Regions from separate parts of the Acidovorax sp. 1608163 genome, predicted to be linked through region 2. Evidence: riboswitches for the same ligand, from Rfam matches in the RefSeq annotation. Region 2 holds a riboswitch; the other holds the start of a gene.
What was found. A riboswitch is a leader RNA that binds a small molecule or an ion and turns the genes downstream of it on or off. The one in region 2 is predicted to bind cobalamin.
Positions count from the first base shown of each region.

Region 1: another riboswitch for cobalamin. It lies ahead of cobM (precorrin-4 C(11)-methyltransferase); the one in region 2 lies ahead of EAG14_RS08030 (TonB-dependent receptor domain-containing protein).

Region 1 covers NZ_CP033069.1:4,871,724-4,881,116, reverse strand. Annotated here, with positions in the region: gene EAG14_RS21840 (ParB/RepB/Spo0J family partition protein) at 1-478, shown strand, start outside; gene EAG14_RS21835 (class I SAM-dependent methyltransferase) at 815-1,558, shown strand; gene EAG14_RS21825 (COG3014 family protein) at 1,899-3,419, shown strand; gene EAG14_RS21820 (YcfL family protein) at 3,477-3,872, shown strand; gene lpoB (penicillin-binding protein activator LpoB) at 3,920-4,531, shown strand; gene EAG14_RS21805 (hypothetical protein) at 4,729-5,694, shown strand; gene EAG14_RS21800 (alpha/beta hydrolase) at 5,714-6,730, shown strand; cobalamin riboswitch at 6,760-6,995, shown strand; gene cobM (precorrin-4 C(11)-methyltransferase) at 7,164-7,970, shown strand; gene EAG14_RS21790 (sirohydrochlorin chelatase) at 7,970-8,935, shown strand; gene EAG14_RS21785 (precorrin-8X methylmutase) at 8,932-9,393, shown strand, end outside.
Region 2 covers NZ_CP033069.1:1,777,964-1,787,356, forward strand. Annotated here, with positions in the region: partial or broken gene EAG14_RS08010 (putative bifunctional diguanylate cyclase/phosphodiesterase) at 1-831, shown strand, start outside; gene EAG14_RS08015 (sulfite exporter TauE/SafE family protein) at 883-1,698, opposite strand; gene EAG14_RS08020 (cell division protein ZapA) at 2,167-2,517, opposite strand; gene EAG14_RS08025 (DUF904 domain-containing protein) at 2,514-2,753, opposite strand; cobalamin riboswitch at 2,802-3,041, shown strand; gene EAG14_RS08030 (TonB-dependent receptor domain-containing protein) at 3,128-5,008, shown strand; gene EAG14_RS08035 (cobyrinate a,c-diamide synthase) at 5,032-6,405, shown strand; gene cobU (bifunctional adenosylcobinamide kinase/adenosylcobinamide-phosphate guanylyltransferase) at 6,414-6,995, shown strand; gene EAG14_RS08045 (ABC transporter substrate-binding protein) at 7,161-8,096, shown strand; gene EAG14_RS08050 (iron ABC transporter permease) at 8,093-9,154, shown strand; gene EAG14_RS08055 (ABC transporter ATP-binding protein) at 9,199-9,393, shown strand, end outside.

The sequences.
Region 1 (9,393 bases), 2.0 Mb from region 2:
CCTGGTCCGCGAGTTTGGCCTCACGCACGAGCAGGCCGCGCAGGCGGTGGGCCGCTCGCGCAGCGCTGCCAGCAACTTGCTGCGCCTGTTGAACCTGGCCGATCCGGTGCAGACCATGCTGATGGCCGGCGACATCGACATGGGCCACGCCCGCGCGCTGCTGTCGCTCGACCGCGCCGCGCAGATCACGGCGGGCAACCAGATTGCGGCCAAGAAGCTGTCGGTGCGCGAGGCCGAGAGCCTGGTCAAAAAGATCGGCGCCGAGTTCAACCTGGTGCCGCAAAAGCCCAAGAAGGAAAAGTCCCGCGACATGAAGCGCGTGGAGGAAGAGCTTTCGGACCTGCTGATGGCCGCCGTGGAAGTGCGCGTCAAAAAGCGCGTGAAGCGGGCAGGGCGCATGGAAGACATGGGCGAGCTGGCCATCCAGTTCGGCTCCATCGAAGAACTCAACGGCCTCATCGAGCGACTGCGCGGCTGAATGGCTGTGTAGTTCGCAGCGCGGCCTCACGACTGGTGCCGATTGCGCCATGGGGTGCCCCAGAGATCCCCGGCGGCAATGGTCTTTGGCCGGGGCGCGTTGACAGCCCGGCGGGCGCGAATGTGAACTTTGGCACAACCCTGGCCTTGGCGAGGGCCTGAGGGCCCTGGAAAACACGCCCAACCGGCCTACACTGCCCGCTGCAGACCGGCGCCTGGAGTGCGCCGTGCTTCCTCCAGCCCTCGCCATGAACCACCCTTGTCTTGATTGCATTGCCTTGCCCGCAGCCACGCTGTGGCACTGCGGTGCGCTGCCTGTGGCGGATGGGTGCGCATGATGGTGTCCCTGCGCCTGCCCTGGCCCTTGCCTGCCTTGCTGGCCTGGGCGGCTGCCTGGCTGCTGTTCATCACGCTCCAGCCCGTGGTGCCTTCGCTGTGGGCCATGCTGCTGCCCTGCCTGCTGGGCACAGCGGCCAGCTTGCTGGGTGAAAGCTGGTGGCGGCGCGGGTTGATAGCGGTGGGCTTTCCCTTGTCCCTGGCATTGACGGGCATGGCCACCTTGCCCGCCTGGGCCTGGCTGGTGCCTTTGGCGCTGCTGCTGCTGGTGTACCCGCTCAACGCCTGGCGTGATGCCCCCTTGTTCCCTACCCCCCGCCATGCCCTGCAGGCCTTGGCTGTACAGGCCCCTTTGCCCGCAAGCGCGAAGGTGCTGGATGCAGGCTGCGGCCTGGGCGATGGCCTGCTGGCCCTGCGCCACGCCTACCCCGATGCGGCGCTGCACGGTATTGAGTGGAGTTGGCTGCTGCGGGTGGCCTGCGCGCTGCGCTGTCCTTGGGCCCGGGTGCGCCGGGCCGACATGTGGAAGGCCGACTGGAGCGGCTACCAGATGGTGTACCTGTTTCAGCGGCCCGAAAGCATGGCCCGCGCTGCGGCCAAGGCCCAGGCCGAGATGGCCCCCGGCGCCTGGCTGGTGAGCCTGGAGTTTGCTGTGCCTGGCGTGCTGCCCCGCGCCCAGCTGCGGGCCCCGGGTGGGCGGGTGGTGTGGATTTACCGCATGCCATTGCAGGACCAGCGCCGGTGATCGCCATGGCCGAGCCGCTTGTCTACTCCCACCTGCTGGCGCCGCTGCAGGCCCGCTTGGTTACAGAAAAGATACAACGTTTTGCTACATTCCCGGCTGGCTACATCTGCCAACACAATTTCCAGAAAACTCACAGCTTGAGGGGGCTGCCTGACACGTTTGCGCGCCGGGAGGGGGCGCACCGTGACACCCGATCCATCCCGTTGATTGCCCGGTTTCCATGCGCATTTCGCCTGCCGTTGCGGCGGCACAGACTTGGTGCGCGTTGGCCTACCGGGCTGGATGTGATGGGTCCTGCAGGGCTTTCTGAGATCCCGTTTACCGTTCTCCTAGGAAAAAAATGAAAACTCTTGCGCACTTTCGCCCCCGTTTGCTGTGGGTGCTGACGCTGAGCGCGGCTCTGACGGGCTGCGCCAGCATGCAAAGCCATGACAAGCTGGCCACCGATGTGCAGTCGGCCGGTCGCACGGGCGGCATTCCAGCCGCGTTGCAGCAACTGGAGGCATCTGCCAAGAGCGAGGACGACAAGACCGCGCTGCTCTACAACCTGGAACGCGGCGAATTGCTGCGCATGGACCGCCGCTACCAGGACAGCACCAACGCTTTCTTGCTGGCAGACATCAAGGTCAAAGAATGGGAAGAAACCGCCAAAACCAACCCTTCCAAGCTGATGGGCACCGTGGGTGCCGCCCTGATCAGCGAGCGGCTCAAGAACTATGAAGGCCAGGATTACGAAAAGGTGTGGCTCACCACCCGCCTGGCCTTGAACCGCGTGGCCGTGGGCGACTTTGAAAACGCCCGGGTCGATATCAAGCGCACGCACGAGCGCGAGGCCATCATTGCCGAGTTCCGCTCCAAGGAAACCCTGGCGGCGGAAGAAGAAGCCAAGTCCAAAGGCGCCGCTGCAGGCGGCAAGGAACTCAACGGTTACCCCGTTGAAACCCTCAACGACCCCGAAGTGCTGGCGCTGAAGAACGGCTACCAGAACGCCCTGAGCCACTACCTGGCAGGCTTCATGTACGAAGTGCTGGGCGAGTCTGGCCTGGCCGCCCCTGGCTACCGCAAAGCCATTGAACTCAAGCCTGAAACGGGGGTGCTGGAAGAGGGTCTGCGCGGCCTGGACAACCGTACCAGCTTCACCTGGAAGCGCCGCCAACGCATGACGGATGTGCTGTTCGTGGTCGAAGCCGGTGACGCGCCTGCGCGCAAGCCCAAGGCCTTCACCATTCCCGTGCCCACGGGCCGTGGCATGGTCACCGCCAGCATCTCTTACCCCATCATCGAGCCCTCCACTGACCCGCTGCTCACTACGCTGTCGGCCGCAGGTACCAACCTGAAGCTGGAAAAGGTGGTGGACGTGAACGTGATGGCCCGTCGCGCCCTCAAGGACGAAATGCCCGGCATGGTGCTGCGTGGTGTGACCCGCGCTGTGGCCAAAGGCGTAGTGCAAAACGAGCTGCAAAAGCGCGGTGGCCTGGTGGGTGGCCTGATTGGTGCGGTGGCCTCTGCCGCCACCGAAGTGGCCGATGACCGCCTGTGGCGCATGTTGCCGGGCCGGGTCTATATTGCCCGTGGCTACCTGCCTCCAGGTGAGCATGTGGTCAGCGTCAATGGCCGCGCCTTGCCCGATCCGATCAGGATCGACGGCCAGTACGCCCTGGTGCCCTTGCGCTTGTACGAAAACACAGTGCTGATGGGCGATGTGGCCAGCCTGGGCAAGCTCGCTCCTGCAGGCTCTGTGCCTGTGGAAGCCGCCGCCCCTGCGGCCAAGCCCGCCGCTCGCACCGCCACGCGCACCACGACCAGCAAGCCTGTGGCCAAGTCCCCCACGGCTGCCCCGATACCTGCCGCTAAAAACTGAGCGCATCCCGCCCAGACCATCGGCCCATTTCACGATTTGCCTGAAGGAGTCTTTTGAATGACCAACCGCATCATCCTGAGCGCCATCTGCGCCGCCTGCGTGGGTTTGGCTGGCGCTGCCAGCGCCCAACAACACGACCCTGCCACGCCGCTCGCTGTGGCTTCCAAAGTGGCCTTGCGCGGTGAAGCCAACGGCATCGCTGTGCGCGAGATGCGCCTGGTGCGCAAGAACGACATCCTGGCGGTGCAGGCCGACCTGTCCAGCTCGGTGCGCAGCGACCGCACGCTGTTCTACCGCTTCAAGTGGCTGGACAACGTGGGCAACCAGGTGGGCGATGGTGAGTCGTGGAAGCAGCTCACCGTGCTGGGCCTGGGCCAGCAAACCATCAAAAGCGTAGCCCCCACCGCAGCTGCGGTGGACATGCGCCTTGAAATGAATGTCGAACCGCGCTGATGCGCGGACCGCACAACGCATTGACCGTTTTGTAGAGAGAGAAAACCATGCAACGCAATTTCCAGCGCACTGCGCTCATCGTGGCCTTTGCGGCCAGCACGCTGGCCCTGTCGGCCTGCCAGAACCTGTCCTCCCCCACCGTGCGTTTTGACCGCCAGGTCAACTACGGCGACGCCAAGGGCGTGGAACTGGTGACCAATGAATTCGGCTCGTCCGACCTGCAGATGATTGCCGAGAAGATGACCGGCAGCCTGCTGGAAACCGGCATCTTCCAGGGTCGCCCCACGGTGACCATTTCCACCGTCAAGAACAAGACCAGCGAGTACATCGACACCACCAATGTGATGAACTCGATCCAGACCGCGTTGGTCAAGTCGGGCAAGGTGCGCTTCACGCGCTCCATCAACGAAATGCAGCAGGGCGTGGACGAACTGCAGCGCCAGAACCAGAGCGGCCTGTACAAGCAGAACACCACGGCCAAGGTCGGCCAGATGACGGCGGCCAAGTACCAGCTCGAAGGCGAGCTGACCAGCATCGTCAAGCAGAACAACAACACCAAGGACGTGTTCTACAAGTTCACGCTGAAGATGTTTGACGTGCAGGAAGGCACGATCGAATGGCAGGACGAAAAAGAGATTCGCAAAACGAGCAAGAAGTAAAGAACCCCCTGAGCGGCTTTGCCGCTTCCCCCTTTCTCTCGCGCTTGGCGCGGGAAGGGGGACGCCGCCAGCGCGGCGGGGCGGCCCTTGCGCGGCGGCCACTGGTATCGACCGCGCCAGTATCGGACGATGTGCGTTTTGGATTGCACTGCGTCTGATTCATCCCTGAATTCCCGTCAGCTCACAAGGAGCACACCATGCAACGCAGAACCACTTTGCACACGGCACTGGCCGTGATCGCCGCCACCACGCTGGCCTGGGGCGGCAGCGCCCAGGCGCAGAATGCGGCCCCCAAGATTGCTGTGACCGACTTGGCTTATGCCCAGCGCGTGTCCGAGTATTTTGTGGCGGGCGCCTACCAGCGCAGCGCCCAGATGAGTGCGCGCAGCAGCCAGGGCGGCAGCCACAGCCATGGGGCATATGGTGGCGGTGGCTCGTACTCTGGCAGCCAGTCAGTGCAGGCGTCCGAGCAGGCCAGTGGCACCTATGTGGCGGGCAGCTACAGCTACATCGAGCAGCGCGAGCTGGGCGGCTACACCAACGACATCAAGGGCGCTTTGCTGCAAGGCACCTACTTCCGCCTGGTGCAGGGCAAGGGCTTTGACGCCGGTGCGCCCCAGGCCTCCAAGGCCGAGCAGGTGCTCAACCAAGTGCAGGGCGGCAAGATGGCCACGCCCAAGGCACAGCCCCAGGTGACCGATGTGATCGCCCGCATCAAGAAGGGCGAATTCAACGGCGCCGACTACGTGCTGTTCGGCGTGGTCTCCAGCATCGATTTCACCGATGCCCTGTCGCCCCTGCAAGGCAGCAGCAGCGCCACACGCCAGTACGGCCTGCAGTTGCTGGCCGACTTTTCTCTGATCAACACCCGCACCTATGAAATCAAGGCAGCGTTCTCGGCCCAGGGCCAGGGCAACGACACCAAGATTTTGTCCACGCGTGGCGACATTGCCCCACCCAACCGTGCCAAGGTGATCCGCGAAACCTCGCAAAGTCTGGCCCAAGACGTGTACGTGCAACTGGCCACCCAACTGGGCTACACCGATGCGCACTTGTCCCGTGGCGTGCGGCCTCCACAGCCGATGGCCTACCCTGCAGACGGCGGCCAACCCCAGCCGATGCCTGTCCCGCAGCAGCCTGATCAGGTCATCATCCTAAAGTGATGCCGGGCACTGCGTGGCGATGAACGCCATGGCGCCCTCGCTGCGCCAGCGCACCGTGAAGGCCAGCCTTGCGCTGGCCTTTTTTGCGTGCGCTGTCGCGGGTTTGCCCGGCTGCGCTGCACCGCGGACGCCTGCGCCTGCAGAGACCGCTGAAGGGCAGGGCGCCGTGCGATTTATGCCCCTGCGGCTCAGTGGGATCAGTGTGGGTGAGGGCCCAGCGCAAGCGCTGTGGGCGCTGCAGCGCGGTACCCTGGCGCCGCCCTTGCGCTACCGCGTGGTGGTGATTCCGGGCTCTGGCTGCGCGGGCATGGGCCCCTTGGCAGACCGCTACTTCAGGGGCCTGCTGCATGCCCAGGTGACGGTGCTGCACAAGCCCGGCGTGCATCCTCAGGACACCACCGCACCTGCCGATTGCCCGCCCCATTTTGTGCGGACGGACAGCCTCTCCCACTGGGCGGTCAACGCCCGGGCTGCGCTGGAGCAGATCGTCGCCATGCCGCCACCTGCCCGTGTGGATGGTCCGCCGCAGCCCCTGCTGCTCGTCGGGATCTCCGAGGGGGTGGAACTCCTGCCCACCTTGGCGGCGGCTGCCGGGCCTGGACTGGCGGGCATGGTGATGGTTTCTGGCAGTGGCCTGGACCCGCGCGAAGCCGGGCGGCTTCAGGCACTGCGCACGGGCCACAGTGCCGATTGGGACGCCTTGGACCGCATGCAGGCCAGCACAGCCCCAGACTCCATCGTGCACCAAGGCCGCAGCCTGCGCTACTGGCGAGACCTGTGGCACTGGTCTGTGCAGCAGCCCCTCGTTGACGGACCCTGGCCGCTGCTGCAGGTGTGGGGTGAGAGGGACGAGCTTGTGCCTGCGGCTGCGTACCGGCAATTTGCCCGGGTTGCCCAGGGTCGTACAGCGCCATACTGCATGCGCAGCTTGGCGGGGGCCAACCACGGCCTGCAGACGCCAGACACAGATGGCGTGCAAGGGGTGTGGTATGGGCTGGAGCAATGGGCCCGCACGCCAGGCCAGGGGTTGTGCTGACGGCTGCAGGTGCCCTGACGGTGCCGTGCCCTATACTCGCCCCCGTTGGTGCTCGTGCCGTCATTGCGACGGCACAGTTAAACGGGAATCGGGAGAGCGCGGCCCACCACGAGTCGCCCTTAACCTGAGCTGCCCCCGCAACGGTAAGCGAGAGAAAGCACCGCTTTCAGCCTGCGTCACATGTCCACTGGGTCTTCATGGCCTGGGAAGGATTCACAGGAACACCTCGCCAGCCCGGAGACCGGCCGACAAGCGGGTGAGCCACGTGCCCACCCATGTCACAGAACCTGCGGGGAAGCAGGGGGTCTGGGTGCATCCGGGTTTTGTCCATGGTTTCTGATTTGATGTTGGCCTGCGTGCCAGCGGCGCGGCGTTTGGCGTGCCATCCCTCTCCCTTGCGGACAGGGTGGGCCTCCTTGTGCCTGCGCCAGCCATGACGGTCGGCACCGTCTGGTTTGTGGGCGCGGGCCCAGGTGATCCGGAGCTCATCACCGTCAAAGGCCGCTCGCTCATCGAGCGTGCTGGCGCCATCCTGTTTGCTGGCTCGCTGGTCAACGAGGCCGTGACCCGCTGGGCACCGCCGGGCTGCAGCATTGCCGACAGCAAAGACATGACGCTGGAGCAGATGGCCGCTTGGCTCATTGCCCAGGCGCAGCAGCACGCGGTAGTCATCCGCTTGCAGACCGGCGACCCGGCGCTGTACGGCGCATTGATCGAAGTGGTGCAGCCATTGGATGCCGCAGGCGTGCCCGTGCGCGTGGTGCCGGGTGTGTCATCGGCCATGGCGTCGGCAGCGGCGGCGGTGGAGAGCTTCACGCTGCCCGAGGTCACGCAAAGCGTGATCTTCACCCGCGTGGAAGGCCGCACGCCCATGCCTGAAGGCGAGTCGCTGGCCGAGCTGGCGCGCCACCACTGCACGCTGTGCATCTTCTTGTCCATCACCCTGCTGCACAAGGTGCAAGAGCAGCTGCGCGCCGCCGGCTGGGCCGAGGACGCCCCCATGCTGGTGGTGCACAAGGCCAGCTGGCCGGGTGAGGAACTCATCATCCGCGGCACGCTGGCAGACATTCGCCAGCGCTGCCGCGACGCCAAGGTGGTCAGCCAGGCCATGGTGATTGCCAGCCCCAACCTGGGCGCACGCCACTGGCCCACGCTGGCCAAGTCCAAGCTGTACGACGCCAGCTTCACCCACCGCTTTCGCAAGGCCAGCGTGCCTGCCACGCCCACGGAGACCTCTTGATGCACACCCCAGCCACGCCCCACGGTATACACCTCGGCGCACGCCACGACGACACCATCCTGCTCATCGGCCACGGCTCACGCGAGAGCGAGGGCAACGACGAAATCCACCGTTTTGTGGCCCAGTGGCGCGCGCGCCAGCCGGGCTGGAACATTGAGGTGTGTTTCATCGAATTTGCCGCCCCCAGCCTGCACGACGGCTTGCAGCAAGCCGGGCGCAACGCCCGCCGCGTGCTGGTGCTGCCCCTCATCCTGAATGCGGCGGGCCACGTGAAGATGGAGATCCCTGAGGCCATCGAGCACGCGCGCGAGCATCGCCCAGGCACCGAGTTTTTGTACGGCCCACACCTTACGGCTTGTGATCCCATTTTGGCGGTGCTGCGCCGCAATTTGCGCCAGTGCATGGGCCAGCTCGATATGCCCGACCCCACCACCACGGGCGTGGTGCTGCTGGGGCGCGGCTCGTCAGACCGCCAGGCCAATGGCGATGTCGCCAAGATGGCCCGCTGGCTGATGGAAGAGACCGACCACGAGCTGGTGGACCTGGCCTTCACCGGCATCACCTGGCCGCGCCTGGAGCGCGCGGTGCAGCGCCAGGTGCTGCTGGGCATGAAGCAGGTGGTGGTGCTGCCGTATTACCTGTTCACCGGCACGCTCATGCAGCGCATTGCCCGCCAGGTGGAGCACCTGCGCCAGCAGTACCCCCAGGTGCGGTTTGCGCAGGCCTCGTACTTCGGGTTTGAGAAAGAAATCTTCGCCCTGCTGGAGCAGCGTGTGGCCGACCTGCGTGCGGGCGTGCCCGACAGCAAATTGCCCTGCGACGGTTGCAAGTACCGCGAGATTGCCCACGACATGGGCCACGGTCACAGCCATGAGCACACCCATGCTCCGGCTGCAGAGGCCGTAGTGCATCTGCACGAAAACGATCACCACCATCATCACCATCACGAGGTGCAGCCCGCATGAGCACCGTCAACACCGTCACCGAGCAGCTCACCCGCGCGGGGCAGGCCATTGAGCACGACAGCTTCTCCATCATCGATGCGGAGGTGCAGGGCCACGATTACACGGCCGAGCAGTGGCCCATCGTGCGCCGCATGATCCATGCCAATGCTGACTTCGAGTTCAACGGCCTGACCGACTTTCACCTGAACGCCGTGGAGGCGGGGATCACCGCCATGCTGCGTGGGGGAACGCCCGTGGTGGCCGATGTGGAGATGATCTGCTCGGGCCTGTCACAGCCGCGGTTGGCGCACTTTGGCATGTACACGCACCAGTTCATATCAGATGCGGACGTGATTGCGCAAGCCCAGCAGCAAGACACCACCCGCGCAGTGCAGGCCATGCGCAAGGCGCACCAGCGGGGCTTGCTCGACGGGGCCATCGTGGGCATCGGCAACGCCCCCACGGCGCTGATCGAGTTG
Region 2 (9,393 bases):
GATGAATGCCAACCTGCTCTCCCGCATGAAGCTGGAGCATGCCATGCGCCAGGCCTTGGGCCTGAACCACATGTCGGTGCACTACCAGCCGCAGGTCAGCCTAACCACGGGGAGCATCACGGGAGCCGAGGCGCTGATCCGTTGGACGGATCCAGAAATGGGTCCTGTGTCACCGGGGGCGTTCATTCCGCTGGCCGAAGAGTCTGGCTATATCGTCACGCTGGGGCCTGGGTGATGGAGCAGGCGATACGGGAGGCTGCGGGCTGGATGCAGTCCGGAAACCCCATTGTTGTCTCGGTGAATGTGTCGGCATTGGAGTTTCTGCAGCCCGATTTCGTGAGCCGACTGGTCTCTTTGCTGGCCGCCCACGGATTGCCACCGACCTTGCTGGAGCTGGAGCTGACGGAGAGCATTTTGCTGCAGGACGCGCAGGAGATGGCGCAGCGCCTGGGGGTGCTTGCCAAGCTGGGGGTCAGTCTGGCCATCGATGACTTTGGGACGGGCTACTCCAGCCTGGGCTATCTGAAGAAACTCCCCATCCACAAGCTCAAGGTGGACCAGTCTTTTGTGCGCGGCTTGCCCGACGATGATGGTGACCATGCCATCGTGAGTGCCGTGATCAGCATGGGACACGCGTTGCGCATCGCTGTGGTGGCCGAAGGTGTTGAGACCGTGGCCCAGAAAGCCATGTTGCAGCAAATGCAGTGTGACCACTTCCAGGGATTCCTGTGCGCGCCAGGGTTGCCTGCGCAAGACTTTCGCCTGCTGCTGGCCGACCCCGGCAAGGTGGCGCAGCGCATGCAAGAGCAGGGCGTTGCGGCAGCGGCCTGATGCTTGTTGGGCGGCGTTGCAGTTGCCCACAACGCGGTGCCCTGGCGCGGTTCAAGACGCCAGCACACCTTTCCAGAACATATAGGCCGCCAGTGCAAAAAGCAGACTGGCAAACACGCGCTTGAGCTTTTTCACGGGCAAGTTGTGGGCTGCTTTCGCGCCCAATGGGGCGGTCAGCACGCTGCAGGTGGCAATCACGCCCAGTGCTGGCAGCCACACATAGCCCAGCGAGCCTGCAGGTAAATCGGCCACTGACTGGCCGCCCAGCACATAGCCAATCACGTTGGCCAAGGCAATCGGAAAGCCCAGCGCAGCGCTGGTGGCCACCGCATTGTGGATGGGCACGTTGCACCAGGTCATGAACGGCACACTGACAAAGCCGCCGCCCGCGCCAACCAAGCCTGACAAAAATCCAATCACCCCGCCTGCACCCATCTGGCCCGCCGTGCCAGGCATTTGCCGTGTGGGGGCAGGTTTCTTGTCCAGAAACATCTGCGTGGCAGAAAAGCTGACGAACAGGCCAAAGAAGATGGCCAGAAAAGAGCCTTTGAGCAGAGCAAAGACCCCCAGGCTGGCGACCAAACTGCCCAGCACAATGCCAGGGGCTAGATTGGTCACGATGTCCCAGCGCACGGCTGCGCGCTTGTGGTGCGCACGCACGCTGGAAATAGAGGTAAACACAATGGTGGCCATCGATGTGGCAATGGCCATCTTCACGGCCAAATCTGGGCCCACCTGCTTGGTGCCCAGGATGTAGGTCAGAAATGGCACTAGCAGCATGCCGCCGCCAATGCCCAGCAGCCCGGCCAGAAAGCCGGTGCACAAACCCAGAACGCCCAACTCAACAATCAGCAGAGGATCCAGCATAAGGGAGGGGTACCGTAAGTGTTGGAGTGGGGCCCGAGCTGCTGCTCGGCAGCGCTTCGCACCGAGAGGGCCAAGCGTAAGAAGAAGGTGTCTGCGAATGCCACCGGACCGGCATCCTGAACCGGGGGTTCAGGGGGGCGAGGGCAGCCTGACGTTGGGTTCATCTGACGCGAGACGATCACGCTCACCAGGCAATTACCAAGCCCGAGCTCAGGGAGCATTGGTTCAAGGAAATATAAAGCCCGACAGCACCGCAGACCTCGCCATTGTAGGCCTTTGGCCTGGAGGTTGCAGGCAAAGCGGTGATGTATTTGGGGAGGGTTTGCCACGCTTGGGTCAAACGCGGTGGCCGATGTGCGCGCTCTCTGGGCTGGCGGCTACGGGGCCCGCCATCTGGCCCGTGCAAATATGCCTAAAAGCCGAAACACACCGTGGGCAGTCTGCCCGGGGTGGCCGCAGCCAGCACCGTCAAAGCAGCTGGCCGTCTTGCTCCAGCGCCTGGTCCAGGCGGCCCAGCAAGCTTTGCAGGCGCTGGTTTTCTTCATCGCTGGGGGCTGAGGCCGCCAGGGTGGGGGCAGGGGTGTGCACTGGCTGTGCTGCTGCCTTGGCCGCCGCTGCATCGCGGTCGGCGATTTCAAAAGCGAGGTTCAGCGCAGCCAGCACGGCGATGCGCTCGCGGGCGCGGACTTTGCCGGCATCGCGGATGCGGGTCATGGCGGTGTCGACCCGCTCCACGGCATCCAACAGGCGCGATTCTTGCCCCTCGGGGCAGGCCAGCAGGTAACTTTGCTGCAGGATCTGCACCTCGATTTGCTTCATTCGATTTCCTTGGTGGGGGCGGGGGCGACGGGCGCGGTGTTGGAAGGCAGGCGCTCCAGCAAGGCGTCGATTCTGCCGCGCGCTGCGTTCAGGCGGGATTTGAGTGAATCGCGCTCCTGGGTCAGGGCGCTGACTTGATCGGCCAGCAAGGCATTGGTGCGTTGCAACTCGGCGTGGCGTACCAAAAGGCGCTCAACACGCTCGGCGATCTGATCGGTGGTGGAGGGTTCTGCCATACAGCTCTCGATTGTAGGGTCGTCTGTTCCAGGCGGGGGATGCAGAGGCCCTAAAATCCGCGAGTTGGTGCTCGCTGCTTGGTTCACAGGCTGCAGTTCAACGGGAAGCAGGAAGGCGACCACCACGGTGGCATGCCCGGCCTGCGCTGCCCCCGCAACGGTCAGCGGACGGATCGCTTGATCCTCTCTCCATTCACACACGCCACTGGGGGCCTTGAACAAGCCCCTGGGAAGGCCTTGGAGAGTGTTCCGCCAGCCCGGATACCGGCCAACACGGTGGTTGTGCGCGACCCATGGTGTCGCTGCGCAGCCGTATCACCCACACGCTGGCGGGGAGGCCGGCACGGGTTGTTTGTTGATTGAGTTCCCCCACGATGAAGTACCCCACCCCCCACGCCCGCAAGCAGGCGCTGTTGTCGCTGCGCCCTGGCCTGATGGCCCTGGCCGCCACTGGGCTTTGCACCTTGTCGGTGCCTGCCCATGCCCAAACCACAGGTACCACGGTGCTGGCGCAAAACCTGCGCGCACCTTCTTTGTCTGAAACCGTAGTGGCCGCCACGCGCACTGAGCAGCCACTGTCCGATTTGGTGGCCGATGTCTCCATCGTGGACCGCGACAGCATTGAGCGCAGTGGCGCCACCGGCCTGGGCGATTTGCTGGCCCGCCTGCCAGGGGTGGAAATGTCGCGCAATGGCGGCCCGGGCACGCAGACCAGCCTGTTTCTGCGCGGTGCCGAATCACGTTTTACCGCGGTGTACATCGACGGGGTGCGCATGGATTCCCAGGCCACCGGTGGCGCCGCGTGGGAGGCCATTCCGCTCGGGCTCATTGACCGCATCGAAGTGCTGCGTGGCCCTGCGGGCGCGGTGTATGGCTCTGACGCCCTGGGCGGTGTGATCCAGATCTTTACCAAGCGCGGTGAAAAGGGCTTCGCGCCGTTCGTTTCTGTGGGCGTGGGCAACCGGGGCACCACCAAGCTCGAAGCCGGTGTGAGCGGCGCCAGTGGCACGGTCGATTACGCCCTGGGCCTGCTGCGCGATGAGAGCGACGGTTTCAACGCCCGCCCCATTGCCGGCCAGAACCCTGACAAGGATGGCTACCGCAATACCGCTGGCAATGCCCGCGTGGGCGTGCAGCTCAATGCAGTGCACCGCCTGGAAGGCACGCTGATGGCGGGCGACACCAACAGCGGCTACGACAGCGGCCTTGGCAATGACGACCGCAACCTGCACACCATGCACGCGCTGGGGCTGAACTGGCAGGCGCAGTGGAGCAGCGCTTACAAGACCAAGTTCAGCGTGACCGATTCGCGCGACGAATACGAAACCAAGCCCTCGGTGTACCTGTCGGACACGCGCCTGCGCGGCTACCTGTTCCAGAACGAATGGCGCCAGGGCGCCCACCAGCTCACGGCCGCGCTGGAGCGCCGTGAAGACCACCTGGAGAACAACCCCATCGACCGCGATCGCTCGCAAAACGGGGTGGCACTGGGCTATGGCTACAACGCGGGCGGGCACACGGTGCAGGTCAACGTGCGCCACGACGAGGACAGCGAGTTTGGTGGCAAGGGCACGGGCAGCGTGGCCTATGGTTACGCCATCACGCCGCAGTGGCGCGCCACGGCATCGGTGGGCACCGCTTTCCGCGCACCCACGCTGTACCAGCGCTTCAGCCAGTACGGTGTTGCCTCGCTGCGCCCTGAAACCGCGCGCAACGCCGAGCTCGGCCTGCGCTATGCCCAGGGCAGCAGCACCTTCTCGGCCGTGGCGTTTCGCAACCGGGTAAGTGACCTGATTTCGTTTGCAGGTACAGGGCCTTGCGCCTCCACGTTTGGCTGCTACGCCAACACCGCCCGTGCCGAATACAAGGGCGTGACGCTGGCCGCATCGCACCGCGTGGGCCCCGTGCAATTGCGCGGCTCGCTCGACCTGCAGCGCCCGCGTGACCTGGACACCGGCAAGCAACTGGCCCGCCGCGCCAAGCACCACGGCACCTTCGGGGCCGATACCGTGGTGGCTGGGTGGACGCTAGGGGCAGAAGTGCAGGCCTCGGGCCGCCGCTACGACACCATTGCCAACACCAACGTGCTGGGCGGCTACACCCTCGTCAACCTGTACGCCAGCACTCGCATTGCGCGCGACTACACCCTGCTGGCCCGCGTGGACAACGTGGCCGACAAGGACTATCAGTTGGCTCGCACCTACGCCACCCCAGGCCGCACGCTGTTTGTGGGCCTGAAGTGGGCACCGCAGTGACCCCATCGGCCCCCTTGCAGGCCATGGCGCAAGCCGCTGCCCGCTGCCCCGCCTTGTTGATTGCCGCCCCGGCCTCGGGGCAGGGCAAGACCACGGCGGTGGCGGCGCTGGCGCGGCTGCACACGCGCCGGGGCTTGCGCGTGCAGGTGTTCAAGTGCGGGCCGGATTTTCTGGACCCGCATTGGCACCAGCTCGCCAGCGGCCAGCCGGTGCACCAGCTGGACCTGTGGATGAACGGCGAGGTCGATTGCCGCCAGCGCCTGCATGCAGCGGCGCAAAGCAACGACCTCATCCTCATCGAGGGCGTGATGGGCCTGTTCGACGGCACACCCAGCGCGGCCGATCTGGCCCAGCGCTTTGGCGTGCCCGTGATGGCCGTGGTCGATGCATCGGCCATGGCGGGCACCTTTGGCGCGCTGGCCTTTGGCCTGCAACATTACCGCGCAGACATGCCCTGGGCCGGCGTGCTGGCCAACCGCGTGGGCAGCGAGCGGCATGCGCAGATGCTGCGCGATGGCCTGCGTGACAGCGCCGACTGGATGGGCGCGTTGATGCGCGTGAGCCATGGCGAAGAGCCTGCTGGCGCCGGCAAAAAAGGCGCGGCCTTGCTGCCTGAGCGCCACCTGGGCCTGGTGGCTGCGCACGAGCTGGCCGACAGCGCCCAGCGCCTGGACGCTGCGGCCGACGCACTGGCCGCCACCCCGCTGGGCCAGATGGCCGCGCAAGACTTGCAGCGCTGGGCGGTGGATTTCCCCGCACCGGACGACATCCGGCCTGTGCCGCCCTTGCTGGCGGGCCGCACCGTGGCCGTGGGGCGCGATGCCGCGTTTTGCTTTACCTACGCCGCCAACCTGCAAACGCTGGAGCAACTGGGCGCGCGCGTGGTGTTTTTCTCGCCATTGGATGACGCTGCATTGCCCCCATGCGACGCCGTATGGCTGCCCGGTGGCTACCCCGAGCTGCACACCGACCGCATCGCCGCCAACACCGGCATGAAGGCCAGCCTGATGGCCCATGTGCTGCAGCGCAAGCCCCTGTGGGCCGAGTGCGGCGGCATGATGGCGCTGTTTGAATCCATCACCCACACCGACGGAAGCACGCACCCCGCTTGGGGCCTGCTGCCCGGACATGTCCGCATGCAAAAGCGCCTGGCCGCGTTGGGCCCGCAGCAACTGGTGGTGGATGGGCGCACGCTGCGTGGGCACACCTTCCACTACTCCACCGCGCAAAGCGATGCACCGGTGGTGTCGCGCACCTCGCGGCCCGATGAGCCGGTGGCGGCCGATGCGGGCGAGGCGCTGTACCGCCTGGGCAGCATCCACGCCAGCTACTTCCACGCGTGGTTCCCATCCAGCCCCGTGGCCGTGGCGCACCTGCTGGGTGGAGTGACTGCGTGAGCCAAACCATGCCAAAAAGCCGCTCCGAGCTGATCCTCGGCGGTCAGAAAAGCGGCAAGTCCCGCCGGGCCGAGCTGCTGGCGCGCGACTGGCTGGCCCAGTCGCCCGCACACAACGCCGTGCTGATCGCCACCGCCCAGCCGTGGGACGGTGAGATGCGCGAGCGCATTGCCCGCCACCAGCGCGACCGGGCCGAGCGCGTGCCCGGCCTGCAAACGCTGGAAGAACCCCGCGACCTGGCAGCCGCCCTGGCAAAGCACAGCACCGCGCACACGCTGGTGGTGGTGGACTGCCTCACGCTGTGGCTGACCAACTGGCTCATGCCCGCTGGGGACGAAGCTCTGGATTTGAAACAAAAACAGGCTCTGGCGCTTGACTGGAAAGCGCAAGCAGCTCATTTTTTGATAGCAATTGAAAAAGCCCCCGGCCCCGTGGTGCTGGTGGGCAATGAGATCGGCCTGGGCGTGATCCCCATGGGCCGCGAAGTACGGGCCTTTGTGGATGCGCTGGGCGTGCTCAACCAGCAAGTAGCGCAGGTGTGCGAACGCGTCACGCTGATGGCGGCAGGCTTGCCGCTGAAACTGAAATGAATCACCCCCTGAGTCGCGTCGCGCCTTCCCCCTCTCTCGCTTCGCGGGAGGGGAACGCCGTCCGTGCGGCGGGGCGGCCCTTGCACGACGGCCCTGGTCTGGATCGAGCCAGTTTCGAGCGCGGTGGGTTGCTTTGTACAGCAACGAATTCACTGAGATAGAACTATGAAACCCATCCCCGTGCGCCGCATCCTCTGGGTGATCGCCATCCTCATCGTTCTGGGCCTGCTCATGGCCGGACTGGCGCGGGCGCAGCCCGTGCAGGTCACCGACGACCGGGGTCGTGCGGTGACGCTGTCGCGCCCGCCCCAGCGCATCGTGAGCCTGCTGCCATCGCTCACCGAAACCATCTGCGCGCTCGACCAATGCCACCGCCTGGTGGGCGTGGACCGTTATTCCAACTACCCCGCCAGCGTGCAAAAGCTGCCCAAGGTGGGCGGTGGGCTGGACCCCAACATCGAGGCCATCGTGGCCCTGCGCCCCGATGTGGTGGTGATGTCCGTCTCATCCCGCGCGGGCGAGCGGCTGGAGGCGCTGGGCGTTAAGGTCGTCACGCTGGAGCCCAAAACCCATGCCGACGTGCAGCGCGTGCTGGGCACCATGGCCCGCCTGCTGGGCCAGCCCGACGATGCCGCGCGCAAGGTGTGGCGCGTGATCGATGCCGCTGTGTCTGCCGCCGCTCAGAGCCTGGCGCCCGAGGCCCGCAACACCCGCGTGTACTTTGAAGTGAGCCGCGGCCCCTACGGCGCGGGCGAGTCGTCGTTCATTGGCGAGACGCTCACGCGCCTGGGCGTGAAGAACATCGTGCCCGTCTCGCTGGGGCCCTTTCCGCGCCTGAACCCCGAGTTTGTGGTGCGCGCCAACCCCGACCTCATCATGATGGGCAACCGCAGCATGCAGAACATGGTGCCGTACCCAGGGTGGGACACCATCAAGGCCGTGCGCGAGCAGCGCCTGTGCGTGTATGGGCCCGACGATTCGGACACCGTGGTGCGCCCCGGCCCCCGCATGGCCGAGGCCGCCCGGCTGATGGCCCAGTGCATCAACGACAAAATGGCCCGCAAACCCCAGACGGCCAACTCCCCAGCCACCCGGCCATGAGCGATTCCACTCTGCCTCCCGCCGCCGTCCGCATCACTGCGCCCCATGCGGGCGTGACCCCATCGCGCCAACGGGCTGTGTGGCTGCTGCTGGCGCTGGCCGCGCTGTCGGTGCTGCTCACCGGCCTGGGTGCCAGCGTGGGCAGCACCGGGTTTGACAGCGTGCTGCGCCTGGCCGACGACCCCCTGGCTGCCCGCATCGTGTGGGACATTCGCCTGCCGCGCAGCCTGGGTGCGTGGCAGGCGGGGGCGCTGCTGGGCCTGGCGGGCGCCGTGGCGCAGGGGCTGTTTCGCAACCCATTGGCCGACCCGTTCTTGCTGGGCAGTGCCTCGGGCGCATCGTTGGGCGTGGCGCTGGCCATGGCGCTGTTTGGCGTGGCGCCTGCCACCGTGTGGCTGGCCAAGCTGGGCCTCACGGGGGCGGCCTTTGTGGGCGCTGTGCTGGCCGTGCTGCTCACGCTGCAGCTGGCGCGTGGCGTGCAGCACACCCTGCGCCTGCTGCTGGCCGGGGTGATTGTGGGCGTGGTGCTGGGTGCTGTCAAAGACCTCATCACGCTGGCCGCGCCCGACATCATTCCGTCCATGCAGGGCTTTAACCTGGGCAGTGCGGGCTTCATCGGCTGGGCGTCTTGCGTGCTGATGGCCGCGGCTTGGTGCGTGTGCGCCGCAGCGGCCTGGGTGTTCAGCCGCGCACTCGATGGGTTGAGTTTGGGCGAGGCCACTGCCACCAGCCTGGGCCTGCCGCTGGCCCCCATGCGCCTGGCGCTGGTGGCGGTGCTGGCCCTGGCCACCGGCACCGCCGTGGCGCAGACGGGGCTCATCGCCTTTGTGGGGCTGGCTGCGCCGCACCTGGTGCGCTCCATGGCCAAGGTCACCCACGCCTGGTTGGTGCTGCTGGCCAGCCTGATGGGCGGCGTGTTGCTGATGGGCGCCGATGTGCTGGCCCGCTGGGTGATTGCCCCGCAAGAGCTGCCGGTGGGCGTGCTCACGGCCGTGCTGGGCGGTGGCTACCTGCTGTGGCTGATGCACCGGCGCACCGGACAAGGGGGCGTGCTGTGACCACATTGCATGCTCCTGAAATAATAGCTATCCACGCTCACCAGATGGGCGCTAGCGTGGGTAAATGCCCCATATTGCAAGACATTCATCTGCCGCTGCTGGCCGGGTGCTGGACGAGCATCGTCGGCCCCAATGGCGCAGGCAAATCCACCTTGCTGCGCGCACTGGCGGGGCTGATGCCGCACACCGGCACGGTGCACCTGCTGGGCCGCGCGCTGGCCGACTGGCCCCGGCGCGAC